DNA from 3 places in the Ramlibacter sp. 2FC genome. Region 1 is predicted to be linked to each of the others. Evidence: predicted binding sites of a transcription regulator. Region 1 holds the regulator's gene; each other region holds the start of a gene.
The links. Region 1 encodes FNR, which switches genes on or off when oxygen is low (the NO sensors DNR and NnrR bind a similar motif). Its sites were predicted from a motif close to TTGATNNNNATCAA; they were not measured.
Positions count from the first base shown of each region.

Region 2: FFS10_RS01960 (potassium channel family protein) is a predicted target of FNR. The motif match lies at 1,943-1,956, and genes of this name have one in related genera.
Region 3: FFS10_RS11915 (hemerythrin domain-containing protein) is a predicted target of FNR. The motif match lies at 2,400-2,413, and genes of this name have one in related genera.

Region 1 is NZ_SCMM01000053.1:3,275-7,413, forward strand. Features, by position in the region: gene FFS10_RS18800 (sulfite exporter TauE/SafE family protein) at 1-503, opposite strand, end outside; gene hemN (oxygen-independent coproporphyrinogen III oxidase) at 513-1,916, opposite strand; gene fnr (fumarate/nitrate reduction transcriptional regulator Fnr) at 2,096-2,815, shown strand; gene FFS10_RS18815 (hypothetical protein) at 2,852-3,145, opposite strand; gene FFS10_RS18820 (nitrogen fixation protein FixH) at 3,171-3,416, opposite strand; gene ccoG (cytochrome c oxidase accessory protein CcoG) at 3,426-4,139, opposite strand, start outside.
Region 2 is NZ_SCMM01000002.1:156,528-160,666, reverse strand. Features, by position in the region: gene FFS10_RS01970 (serine/threonine protein kinase) at 1-1,124, opposite strand, end outside; gene FFS10_RS01965 (metallophosphoesterase family protein) at 1,121-1,876, opposite strand; gene FFS10_RS01960 (potassium channel family protein) at 1,992-2,420, shown strand; gene FFS10_RS01955 (organic hydroperoxide resistance protein) at 2,440-2,868, opposite strand; gene FFS10_RS01950 (MarR family winged helix-turn-helix transcriptional regulator) at 2,923-3,372, opposite strand; gene FFS10_RS01945 (ATP-binding protein) at 3,670-4,139, shown strand, end outside.
Region 3 is NZ_SCMM01000023.1:44,220-48,358, reverse strand. Features, by position in the region: gene FFS10_RS11925 (alkene reductase) at 24-1,133, shown strand; gene FFS10_RS11920 (phosphatase PAP2 family protein) at 1,112-1,666, opposite strand; gene FFS10_RS11915 (hemerythrin domain-containing protein) at 1,755-2,273, opposite strand; gene FFS10_RS11910 (heavy metal translocating P-type ATPase) at 2,455-4,139, opposite strand, start outside.

The sequences.
Region 1 (4,139 bases):
GCGAACGAGGCCATGGTCAGGGCGCCGTCCAGCACGCTGCCGCTGAGCGCCGCCACCAGCAGGGCCGAGTACAGCAGGCCGCAGGGCATGAAGGCCCAGAGCGCGCCCAGGGCCAGCGGCGCGCCGCGCCCCCAGGACGCGTGCAGGGCGCGCACGCGGCCCCAGAGCCGGCGCGCCGTGCCGTCCAGCCAGACCGGCTGGCGCGCCTGCCACAGCAGCAGCAGGCCCAGCGCCACGGCCGCCACGTGCAGCAGGCTCCACACGGGTCGGAGCACGGCCGTCTGCGTGGTCAGCCAGCCCAGGCCCTGCACCGAAGCCGCCGCCAGCCCGCCCAGGCCGGCATAGCCGGCCACGCGGCCCAGCTGAAACAGGCCCATGGCCGAGGCGCCGCGCTCACCGGCGGCCTTGCCTATGCCGGCGCAGGCTGCGCCGCACATGGCGATGCAGTGGGGCCCGCCCACCAGGCCCATGAGGCCGGCCGTGATCGCCAGGGATGTCTGCATGCAGGCGTTTTAAATGATCTTGGAAAAACGCGCGCGCGTGCGGTCGGCCTGCAGGTAGCGGTCGAACACCATGGCAACGGCGCGCACGAAGAACCAGCCCATGGGCGTGACCTGCAGGCTGGCCTCGCCGAGCTCGACCAGGCCCTGGTCCTGCAGCCCGCGCAGCGTCTCCAGCTCGGCCGCGAAATAGCTCCGGAAGTCGATCAGGTAGGCCAGCTCGATCGACTCGAACTGGAGCTGGCCCTGGCACATGATGGCCATGATCACGGCCCGGCGCACCAGGTCGTCGCGCGACAGGGCCAGGCCGCGCACCACGGGCAGACGCCCCTGGTCCAGCGCGTCGTAATACTCCTCCAGGGTCTTGGCGTTCTGGCTGTAGGTGGCGCCGACGCGGCCTATGGCCGACACGCCCAGGCCGATCAGGTCGCAGTCCGGCTGGGTGCTGTAGCCCTGGAAGTTGCGGTGCAGCCGGCCCTGGCGCTTGGCCACGGCCAGGGCGTCGCCCGGCAAGGCGAAATGGTCCATGCCCACGTAGACATAGCCGCCCTCGGGGAACACCGAGAGCGCGCTCGCCAGCATGGCCAGCTTGGCGGCCGGATGCGGCAACTCGGCCGCGAGGATGCGCCGCTGCGGCTTGAAGCGCTCGGGCAGGTGGGCGTAGGCATAGAGGGCGATGCGGTCGGGCCGCAATTGCACCACCTGGGCCAGGGTGCGATCGAAGGACTCGGGGGTCTGCTGGGGCAGGCCGTAGATCAGGTCCACGTTGACCGACTCGAAGTCCAGCCGGCGCGCGGCCTCGACCAGGGCGAACACCTGCTCGGCCGGCTGGATGCGGTGCACGGCCTTCTGCACCGCAGGGTCGAAGTCCTGCACGCCGAAGCTCAGGCGGTTGAAGCCCAGCTCGGCCAGCACGGCCAGGCGCGCCTCGTCGACCGTACGCGGGTCGATCTCGATCGAGTACTCGCCGCCCGGCGCCAGGTTGAAGCTGCGCCTGAGCATGGCCATCAGCTCGCGCAGCTCGGCGTCGCTCAGGAAGGTCGGGCTACCACCGCCCAGGTGCAGCTGGCTCAGGTTCTGCCCCACGCCCAGCTGCGCCGTGTGCAGGTCGATCTCGCGGCTCAGGTAGCGCAGGTAGGCCTCGCCGCGCTCGTGGTGCTTGGTGATGATCTTGTTGCAGGCGCAGTAGTAGCACAGCGACTCGCAGAACGGAACATGCACGTAGAGCGACAGCGGCAGCGCCATGGCCGCCGCGCCCGAGCGGCGCTGCACCAGCGCCTGGACATAGTCGGCCTCGCCGAAGGCCTCGACGAAGCGGTCGGCGGTCGGGTAGGAGGTGTAACGGGGCCCTGGCACGTCGTAGCGACGCAACAGCTCCGGCGTGATGACATGCCCCGTTGTATTGGTATCTTGCATGGTTCTTACTGTGCCGCCAGGTCGCTTCCGGTTCCTTGACATGGATCAACTTCCAGCCATGCGCTGCGAGCGACAATTTGAGGCATGTCAGAAAGGTTTTCCGCATGTCGGCCCGCCGGACGGCTCCGAAAGGGGTACCCTGCGAACCGTCCCTCGCGTCACCGCCCCGGATCCAACGCATGAACCCTCAAGCCATCAAAGTCGCCTGCTCCAACTGCAACCTGCGCGAGCTGTGCATGCCCATGGGCCTCAAGCCCGAGGAGCTGGACCGCATCGACGAGGTGGTGGCCACGCGCCGCAAGGTCAAGCGCGGGGCCATGCTGTTCTCCAACGGCGAGAAGTTCACGTCCCTGTACGCGATCCGCACCGGCTTCTTCAAGACCTGCATCGCCACCGAGGACGGACGCGACCAGGTCACGGGCTTCCAGATGGCCGGCGAGATCATCGGCCTCGATGGCATCGTGCACGACCACCACACCTGCGACGCGGTGGCGCTCGAGGATGCCGAGGTCTGCGTGATGCCCTTCGACCGCATCGAGGAGCTCTCGCGCGAGGTCACGGCACTGCAGAACCACGTGCACAAGATCATGAGCCGCGAGATCGTGCGCGAGCACGGCGTGATGCTGCTGCTGGGCAGCATGCGCGCCGAGGAGCGCCTGGCGGCCTTCCTGCTCAACCTGGTTCAGCGTCTGCATGCCCGCGGCTTCTCGCAGTCCGAGCTGATCCTGCGCATGACGCGCGAGGAGATCGGCAGCTACCTGGGCCTCAAGCTCGAGACCGTGAGCCGCACCTTCTCCAAGTTCGTCGAGGACGGCATCGTCGAGGTCAAGCAGCGCCATGTGCGCATCCTCGACACCGAGGCGCTCAAGCGCATCGTCAACAACCAGTCCTGCCAGTAAGGCGGGCTGCGCCCGCCCCTTCCGGCCCTCCAGACCTCAGCGGCAGCCTTCCTGCCTGGCACAGTCCTCGGGCCGTGCGTCCGGCGGCACCGGGCAGCGGTTCACCTCGAACGGCGAGAGCGAGAGCAGCGTGGTCAGCGCGCTCGAGGCCATGGTCATGAGCCAGAACACGAAGAAAGCCAGCGTGTAGACGCCCAGGCGCGACAACGCCAGCGGCTGGCCGAACCAGTGCAGGTCCTCGGGGTCGACCATGGCGAACACCAGCATCTCGAGCACGCCGGCCACCAGAAAGGCCGGCCAGGCGATCCACATCCAGCGTCTTGCGAGCATCTAGGCCTCCTTGTCGAGCCGGGCCTCAGGGCCGCGCCGCAGCCGGCTGGGCGGGCACGCCGGTGGCGGCATGGTTGCGCGCCTGCAGGGCCGGCGCCAGGGCGGCCTGCCCGGCCTGCTGGGCCGGCCCATGGCCGCCGATCACCGGGTCGGGCGTGCGCAGCGCCAGGAACAGGGTGACGAAGCCCGCCACCACCACGATGGCCGGTCCGGCGATCAGCAGCCAGACATGGCCGTGTTTCCACCAGGGTTGCGCTTGTCTGTCCTGCATGAGCACTCCTTACCTCGGAACCAGAAACACCGACTTCTCACTCACCTGCCCCGCGCCGTCCAGAGTCTTCACCTGGAACTGGATCGGGTGCGACCCGGCGGATGCCGCGCCGTAGGGCAGCTGCAGCCGCACCGGCAGCCACAGCGACTGGGTGGCCTCCACGGTCGCGCTGTCGCCGCTCACCACGGCGAGGCCGGGCAGGCCCTGGGCCGCGATGCTGAACTGCTGCTGGCGCTCGGTGGCGTTCATGATCTGCAGCCGGTAGACGTTCTCGATCCGCCCGCCGCTGACGATGCGCGCCAGCGCGGCGCGGTCGCGCACCACGTCGACCTTGAACGGCGTGCGCAGCCACAGGCTGGCCAGCAGGGCCAGGCTCACCGCGCCCAGGATGGCGGCATAGACCAGCACCCGCGGCCGGAAGACGCGGCGCAGCAGCTGCGCGCGCGTCCAGCCGCCGGCCACGGCGTTCTGCGTCGAATAGCGGATCAGCCCGCGCGGGTAGACCATCTTGTCCATCACGCTGTCGCAGACATCGACGCAGGCGGCGCAGCTGATGCATTCGTACTGCAGCCCCTTGCGGATGTCGATGCCGGTGGGGCAGACCTGCACGCACAGCGTGCAGTCTATGCAGTCGCCCAGGTTCAGCGCCTTCGGGTCGGCCTTGCGCGAGCGCGCGCCGCGCGGCTCGCCGCGCGCCTCGTCGTAGCTCACGATCAAGGTGTC
Region 2 (4,139 bases), on a different contig from region 1:
GCGCTGTCGGTGGAGCTGCTGGCGCCGGGCGAGATCACCGTCACGCAGGCCAGGCGCGCGCCTGGGCGCAGGCCCAGCGAGCGCGCCACCGCCTGGCGCAGCGAGTAGAGGGTGGCGTCGCTCACGTCCTGGTGCGGCACGGCCACCATCACGATGGGCACCTCCTCGACCTGCTGCGCCGGCAGCGGGCTGGGCTGGTAATGCATGCCGGCGGCCCTGAGCCAGCGCTTGAAATGCGTGCGAAAGCCCGTGCCGCGCGTGCTGCGGCCGCGCTCGGTGACGGCCACCTGGTCCGGGTGTGTGAGGTCGAAGGCCAGCAGCGCGGCCGAGGCGTAGCGCTGCGCCGCCTCGGGCGCCAGGCAGCGCAGGATGACTTCCTGCAGCCATTCGGGCAGCTCGGGCCGGTGGCGGCGCGGCGGCGGCGGGTCCATCCACAGGCGCTGGCGCAGCCCGCCCCGGGTGGCCGGGGCGCCGAAGGGCAGCTCGCCCGTGGCCAGCTCGTACAGGATGACGCCGATCGCGAAGATGTCGCTGCGCGGGTCGCCGCGCACGCCCACCACCTGCTCGGGCGCGATCCAGGCCGGCGAGCCCACGGCCCGGCGCAGCTCCTCGGCCAGCAGGTCGGGGTAATGGGCATGGCAGGACAGACCGAAGTCCAGCAGCACGGCCTGCCCGTCGGGGCGCATCAGCACGTTGGCCGGCTTGAGGTCCAGGTGGCAGCAGTTCTGGCGGTGCAGGCTGTGCGCGGCGCGCGCCATGGCCGCGCCCAGCTGGGCCAGGGTCTGCGCATCTTCCCGCTGGCCGCGGTCCAGCCGCTGCTGCAGGGTCTCGCCCTCGAGGTACTCCATCACCAGGAAGGGCATGCGCATGAGGTCGCCGGCGGCCACGAAGCGCGGCACATGGGGGCCGCTCAGCGCCTGCAGGATCTGCAGCTCGACCTCGAAGCCCAGGATGTTCTCGGCACCGTCGCCGGCCGTCATGCGCGGGATCTTCATGGCCATCGGGAAAGGGGCGGGGCGCCCGTCCTCGAAGTCCACGTGGTAGATATGGGCCATGCCGCCCGCGTGCAGGCATTCGCCGATGACGAAGCCGTCCAGCCGCTCGCCGGGTTCGAGCAGCTTCAATGCCCCTCCCCGAGCCGTGCGGCGAAGAACTCGGGCAGGCCCGCACGGCGTATCGCCGCCGCCGCCGCCGGGTGGTCGTAGGGCACGCGGTGAAAGCTCAGCTGGGCCCGGGCCGTGTCGAAGATCGCGTACATGGCGCGCGGGTCGCCGTCGCGCGGCTGTCCTGCCGAGCCTATGGTGGCCAGCCACAGGCGGTGGCGCGGCAGCGACAAGGCCACGCCGGGCGTGGGCTCGAAGCGCATCAGCGCGCGGCCCGCGCCGCGGTAGTAGAGCGTCTGCTGGTGCACATGGCCGCCGAACACATGGCGCAGCCCGGGCCGGCCGGCCGTCGCGGCGTCCAGGCTGGCCGCGGCGCTGCGCTCGTCCTGCACGTAATGCCAGCGCGCGGGCGCGTCGGCGCTGGCATGCAGCAGCATCAGGCTGCCCTCCTCGTGCAGCAGGGGCAGGCCGGCCAGGAAGGCGCGCTGCGCCGGGCTGAGCTGGGCGTGGGTCCAGGCCGCGGTGCTGGCGCCGAGCGTGGGCCCGGCCTCATGCGGCGCCACCGCCATGGCGTCGTGGTTGCCCTGCACCACCACCGCGCCGGCCCCGGCCAGCTGCATGCACAGCTCGACCACGGCCACCGGGTCGGCGCCATAGCCCACCAGGTCGCCCAGCAGGGCGTAGCGCTGGGCGCCCTGGCCGCGCGCATGGGCCAGGCAGGCCTGGAAGGCCTGCAGGTTGGCGTGGATGTCGGACAGCAGTGCCAGCTTCATGGGGGGACTCTTGGCGCCATCCTAGCCCAGGGCGGCCTGGCTGCGCCGCTGGGTGAGGCGCCGGAATTGACCTGCGTCAATCACGGGCGGCGCCGGCCAGCGTCACAATGCCTTCATGACCTTGCACCTGCGTCCACGCAAGCGCCTGCACCGGCGGCGCCTGATGCGCCGCGGGCTGATCTATTCGCTGGTGCTGGCGCTGGCCATCCTGGGCCTGGGCGGCCTGGGCTTCTGGCTGCTGGACCCGCAGGTGGTCACGCTGGCCGACGGCCTGTGGCTGGCCTTCACGACGGCGGCCACCGTGGGCTACGGCGACCTGGTGCCGTCCAGCCACGCCTCGCGCGTGTTCGCCGTGCTGGTGGTGCTGCTGGGGCTGGCCGTGCTTTCGCTGGTCACGGCCTCGCTGGCCGCGATCTTCGTGGAGCAGGAGGTCGAGGACGAGGAGCATCAGATCGAGCGCGACCTGATGCAGGAGCTGCAGACCCTGCGCCGCGAGGTGCAGGGCCTGCGCGAGCAGGTGCGCCAGCTGCAGCGCAGGCCCTGACCGACGGCCCCTCGGGCGCTCAGGCCAGGCGGATCGTCACCTCGATGTTGCCGCGCGTGGCGTTGGAATAGGGGCAGACCTGGTGCGCGGCGTCCACCAGCTTCTGCGCCACCTCGCGCTCCACGCCGGGCAGGCTGACCACCAGCTCGGCCGCTATGCCGAAGCCCTGCGGGATCGGGCCGATGCCGACCGAGGCCGTGATCGCGGTGTCGGCCGGCACGGCCACCTTCTGCAGGCCCGCCACATGCTTGAGCGCGCCGATGAAGCAGGCCGAGTAGCCGGCGGCGAACAGCTGCTCGGGGTTGGTCGCGCCGCCCATGCCGCCGAGTTCCTTGGGCGGCGCGAGCTTGACGTCGAGCAGGCCGTCGGAGCTGACGGCGCGGCCATCGCGGCCGCCGGTGGAGGTGGCGACGGCGGTGTAGAGAACTTTGTCGAGTCGGGTGGTCATGGTTGGTCCTTGCGTGAAATGCTTCGTCGAAGCGGGTGGGGAAAAAGGGGGATGTCAGGCGGCGAGTCGGGCGCGCAGGGCCTTGACCTGCTGGGTGAGCGCCTTCAGCTCGAGCAGGCTGCAGCCGGTGGCGGCGAACACGCAGCCGGGCACCTCGGCGGCGCGGGCCTTGAGTTCGCGGCCCGCGGTCGTGAGCGTGACGTGCACGCGACGCTCGTCGTCCACGGCGCGCAGGCGGGCGATCAGGCCGGCCGCCTCCAGGCGCTTGAGCAGCGGCGTGAGCGTGCCCGAGTCCAGGCTCAGCCGCTCGCCCAGCTCCGACACCATCAGGCCGTCGCGCTCCCACAGCACCAGCATCACCAGGTACTGCGGGTAGGTCAGGCCCAGCGGCTCGAGCAGGGGCTTGTAGAGCTTGGTCATGGCCAGCGAGGCCGAATACAGCGCGAAGCACAGCTGGTTGTCCAGCAGCAGGGCTTGTTCGGCGTTGAAGCGGGGGCGTGTCATGGGTTGAATTATTTCTGGCAATTTAATTGTGTGCAATTAAATTGCCAGATGACCTTGCTCGCTGCATGGATTGCCGCGGCCTTCGGCCTCGCAATGACGGGGCAAGCGTGCCGTCATCGCGAGGCCCGCAGGGGCGTGGCGATCCAGGCCCTCATTACGTGTGTACCCTGCGCCCCGTCTTGCGCCCCAGCCGGCCGGCCGCGCCTCCTGTCGTCAGACTGTCTTGGACGGAGCCATTGAGGTTGCTTTGAAAAATTGTCCGTATAAAAAAGACAAATATAAATAAAATCTGTCTCCATGGACAGTCAATTTCGAGCAACGGTTCGCCAGAAAATCCTCGACGCCCAGGCCGCCGCATTACCGGTGCTCACGCGTCGTGATGTCTGGTTGCCGGCTGTCAAGGGCAAGGCCACGGCCGTCATCGGCATGCGGCGCGCCGGCAAGACCAGCCTGCTGTGGCAACTGCTGGCCGACCGTCACGCCGCCGGCACCCTGCGCGAGGGCTTGCTGTACTTCAGCTTCGAGGACGAGCGCTTGGCCGGCATGCAGATGCAAGACCTCGAGCTCGTGATCGAAGAGTTCTACCGCCTGCACCCAGACTGGCGCGATGCCCGGCGAGCCAGCTTTTTCCTGGACGAAATCCAGCTCGTGCCCGGTTGGGAGCTGTTCGCCCGCCGCCTGCTGGACAGCGAGAACATCGAGCTCTTCCTCTCCGGCTCCTCGGCGCGCCTGCTCTCGCGCGAAGTCGCCACCAGCATGCGCGGCCG
Region 3 (4,139 bases), on a different contig from region 1:
TTTTTTCCCCAAGCACAAGCCACATGTCTTCCCTGTTCGATCCCGTCCAGGCCGGCCGCCTCGCGCTGGCCAACCGCATCGTCATGGCCCCGCTCACGCGCAACCGCGCGCCCGGCGCCATCCCCACGCCGCTGATGGCCACCTACTACGCCCAGCGCGCCAGCGCCGGCCTGATCGTGACCGAGGCCACGGCCATCAGCCACCAGGGCCAGGGCTACGCCGACGTGCCCGGGATCTGGAGCGAGGAGCAGGTGGCGGCCTGGAAGCCCGTGACCGAGGCGGTGCACGCGGCCGGCGGCAGGATCGTGGTGCAGCTCTGGCATGTGGGCCGGGTCTCGCACGTGGACCTGCAGCCGGGCGGCCAGGCACCGGTCGCGCCCTCGGCCATCACCGCGAAGACCAAGACCGTGCTGATCCGTGAGGGAGTACCCACTTTCGTCGAAACCTCAACGCCGAGGGCCCTCGACATCAGCGAACTGCCCGGCATCGTGGCCGACTACCGGCGCGCCGCGCGCAACGCCATCGCCGCCGGCTTCGACGGCGTCGAGATCCACGGCGCCAACGGCTACCTGCTCGACCAGTTCCTGCGCGCCGGCAGCAACCAGCGCAGCGACGCCTACGGCGGCCCCATCGCCCACCGTGCGCGCCTGCTGCTCGAGGTGGTGCAGGCCGTGTCCGAGGAGATCGGCGCAGGCCGCACCGGCCTGCGCCTGTCGCCGGTGACGCCGGCCAACGACGCCAGCGATCCCGAACCCCAGCCGCTGTTCGAGCATGTGGTGGCGCGCCTGGCGCCGCTGGGCCTGGCCTACCTGCATGTGATCGAGGGCGCCACCGGCGGCGCGCGCGACCACCAGCAGGGCGAACGCCCGTTCGACTACGCAGCCCTGCGCGCCGCCTACCGCGCGGCCGGCGGCCAGGGCGCCTGGATGGTGAACAACGGGCTGGACCGGGCGCTGGCCGAAACCTCGCTGTCCCAGGGCGCCGACCTGGTCGCCTTCGGCAAGGCCTTCATCGCCAACCCGGACCTGGTGCAGCGCCTGCGCGCCGGCGGCCCCTTCAATGCGCCGGACCGCAGCACCTTCTACGGCGGCGACCACCGCGGCTACACCGACTACCCGGCGCTGGCCGCCTGAGGCCCGGCGCAGCGCAGCGCCCCCACGGCGCGCCACGAGGCGCGCGCCAGCCAGGCCGCCAGCCAGCCCACCGGCAGGGCGGCCAGGATGTCGAGCGGGAAATGCACGCCCAGGTAGACCCGGCTCCAGCCGACCAGGGCGCCGAGCAGCAGCACCGCGCCGCCGAGGCGGCGCGAGGCCTGCAGCCACAGGGCGAAGCCCAGGCTGAACATGCCGGTGGCGTGGCTGCTGGGCAGGCCGGCGCGCGCCGCATGATCGAGCCAGAGCGGGCCCAGGTCCAGCATGAAGGGCCTGGGCTGCGGCCAGTGGCGGTGCACCAGGCCCGCCAGCAGGGCGCCTATGGCGACCGCCAGCAGGGCCTGCAGCAGCCGGCGCCGCAGGTGCATCGGCCCGACCAGGCTCAGCGCCAGCAGCAGCCCGCCCACGACCTGGACCAGGGACTGGGCGCACAGCAGCGCGAAGGCCAGCAGGCCGGCCTCGGGCTGGCTGCCGGCATGGAGCCACTGGAACCACTGGACATTGAGCGCTTGCATGGGTCGGCCATTCGTTGGAATGGCCGCAGCCTACGCCGCTCAGATGAAGGCTTGATGAAAGCCCGCGCCGGCCGGCGCCCTCGCCGCCTCAGGCCTCGCCCAGCCCGATCGGCGCCGGCGCCTTCATCACGATGCGCGTGAACAGGCGGTCGTAGGCCGGGTCGGGCGGGTACTTGCCGGTCAGCGGGTCGCGGTTGCGCTCGAACGCGGCGTCGAGCTCGGCCCATTCGGTCTCGCTCAGCTGCATCTCGGCCTCGGGCAGGATCACCGACTCTTCCAGCCGCATGTGCTCGAGGTAGAAGTCCACATAGGGCTTGAAGGCGTCGACGAAGGCCTGGCGCCGCGACTCGCCGAGCAGTTCCCAGGCCAGCAGCAGGTGCTGCAGCTCGCGCACCTGGGCCTCGCCGTGCAGGTGGTCGCGCTCCAGCCGCGTCACGGTCTCCATGAGCTCAGGCGAGCGCCTGGCCACGCGCGGGAACAGCAGGTCCGACTCCTTGGGATGGTGCAGGCGCTCGGGGAACTCGTCGATGTAGAACAGCATGGCGCGCAGCACGTCGAAGAAGCGCTCCGCATCGTCCTGCGGACCGCGCTCCACCATCATGCGCATGGAATGCATGCATGGCGGCGAGCGAGGAATGCTCGTCGCGGATGATCTGCAGGCTGGTGTGTCTCATGGCGTCTCCTGGCACGGTGGGTATGGCCCCAAGCATGCCTGCCGCCCGCCGCTCCCACCATGACGCAGATCAAGCCGAACGCAGGTAACCGGGCTGGCGCCGGGCAACCAGCCGCTACGCTTTCCAGCGCCGCAGCAGCAGGGCGTTGCTCATCACGCTGACCGAGCTCAGCGCCATCGCGGCGCCGGCCAGCACCGGGTTCAGGTAGCCCAGGGCCGCCAGCGGGATGCCGGCCACGTTGTAGAAGAAGGCCCAGAACAGGTTCTGCCGGATCTTGGCCACCGTGCGGTCCGAGATGTCCAGCGCCGCCGCCACCAGGCCGACCTCGCCGCGCATCAGCGTGATGCCGGCCGCGTGCATGGCCACGTCGGTGCCGTTGCCCATGGCCAGTCCCACGTCGGCCGCGGCCAGGGCCGGCGCGTCGTTGACGCCGTCGCCGACCATGGAAACCACATGTCCGCCCTGCTTGAGCTGCGCCACCAGCGCGGCCTTGTCGCCGGGCAGCACCTCGGCCATCACCTCGCCAGCCTCGGGCCTGAGGCCCAGGCGGCGCGCCATGGCCTCGGCGGCGCCGCGGTTGTCGCCCGAGATCATGACGGTCTTGATGCCGCGCGCGCGCAGCGCGGCCAGGGCCTCTCGTGCGCCCGGCTTGGGCGCATCGCCGAAGGCCATGAGGGCCCGCAAAGTCAGACCATCGCTGGTCCGCTCGGCCATGGCCGAGACCGTGGCCCCCTCGGCCTGCAGCTCGGCCGCACGCGCCGCGAGCGGTCCCAGGGCCACGCCGAGCTCGTCCATCCAGCGCAGGCTGCCGATCAGCCAGCTGCGCGCGCCCAGCTCGCCCTCGCTGCCACGGCCCGGCACGGCGCGCAGGCCGTCGGGCGCCGCGATCGCCAGGCCGCGCCCGCGCGCCGCCGCGACCACGGCGCGCGCGAGCGGATGCTCGCTGCCGCTTTGCAGGCTGGCCGCTGTGCGCAGCAACCCCGCCTCGTCCTGGCCCTCGGCCGCGACGAGCGCGGTCAGCAGCGGCTGGCCCACGGTCAGCGTGCCGGTCTTGTCGAAGGCCACGGTGTCGACCCGGTGCGCGAGCTCGAGCGCCTGCGCGTCCTTGATCAGTATGCCGTGCCGCGCCGCCACGCCGGTGCCGGCCATGATGGCGGCCGGCGTGGCCAGGCCCAGGGCACAGGGACAGGCGATCACCAGCACCGCCACCGCATGGATCAGCGCGCTCTCGAAGGAGGCGCCGGCCCACAGCCAGCCGAGCAGCGTGACCAGCGCCACCCCCATCACCACGGGCACGAACACCGCCGAGACCCGGTCCACCAGGCGCTGTATCGGCGCCTTGGCCGCCTGCGCGTCCTCCACCAGCCGGATGATCTGCGCCAGCACGGTCTCGCTGCCCACGGCCTCGACCAGCATCAGCACCCGGCCCTCGCCGTTGATGGCGCCGCCGGTCAGCTTGCTGCCCGCGTCCTTGCTGACCGGCAGCGGTTCCCCGGTCAGCATGGATTCGTCGACCTGGGTGTGGCCCTCGAGCAGCCGGCCGTCGACCGGAAAGCGCTCGCCCGGGCGCACCACCACGCGGTCGCCGACCAGCAGCTCGCCCACCGGCACATCCATCTCGCCGTCCGGCCCCATCACATGGGCCAGCTCGGGCCGCAGCGCGTGCAGGGCGCGGATCGCGGCCGTGGTCTGCCGCTTGGCGCGCGCCTCCAGCCACTTGCCCAGCAGCACCAGGGTCACGACCACGGCCGAGGCCTCGAAGTACAGGTGGGGCATGTCGCCTTCCTCGGCCACCAGCC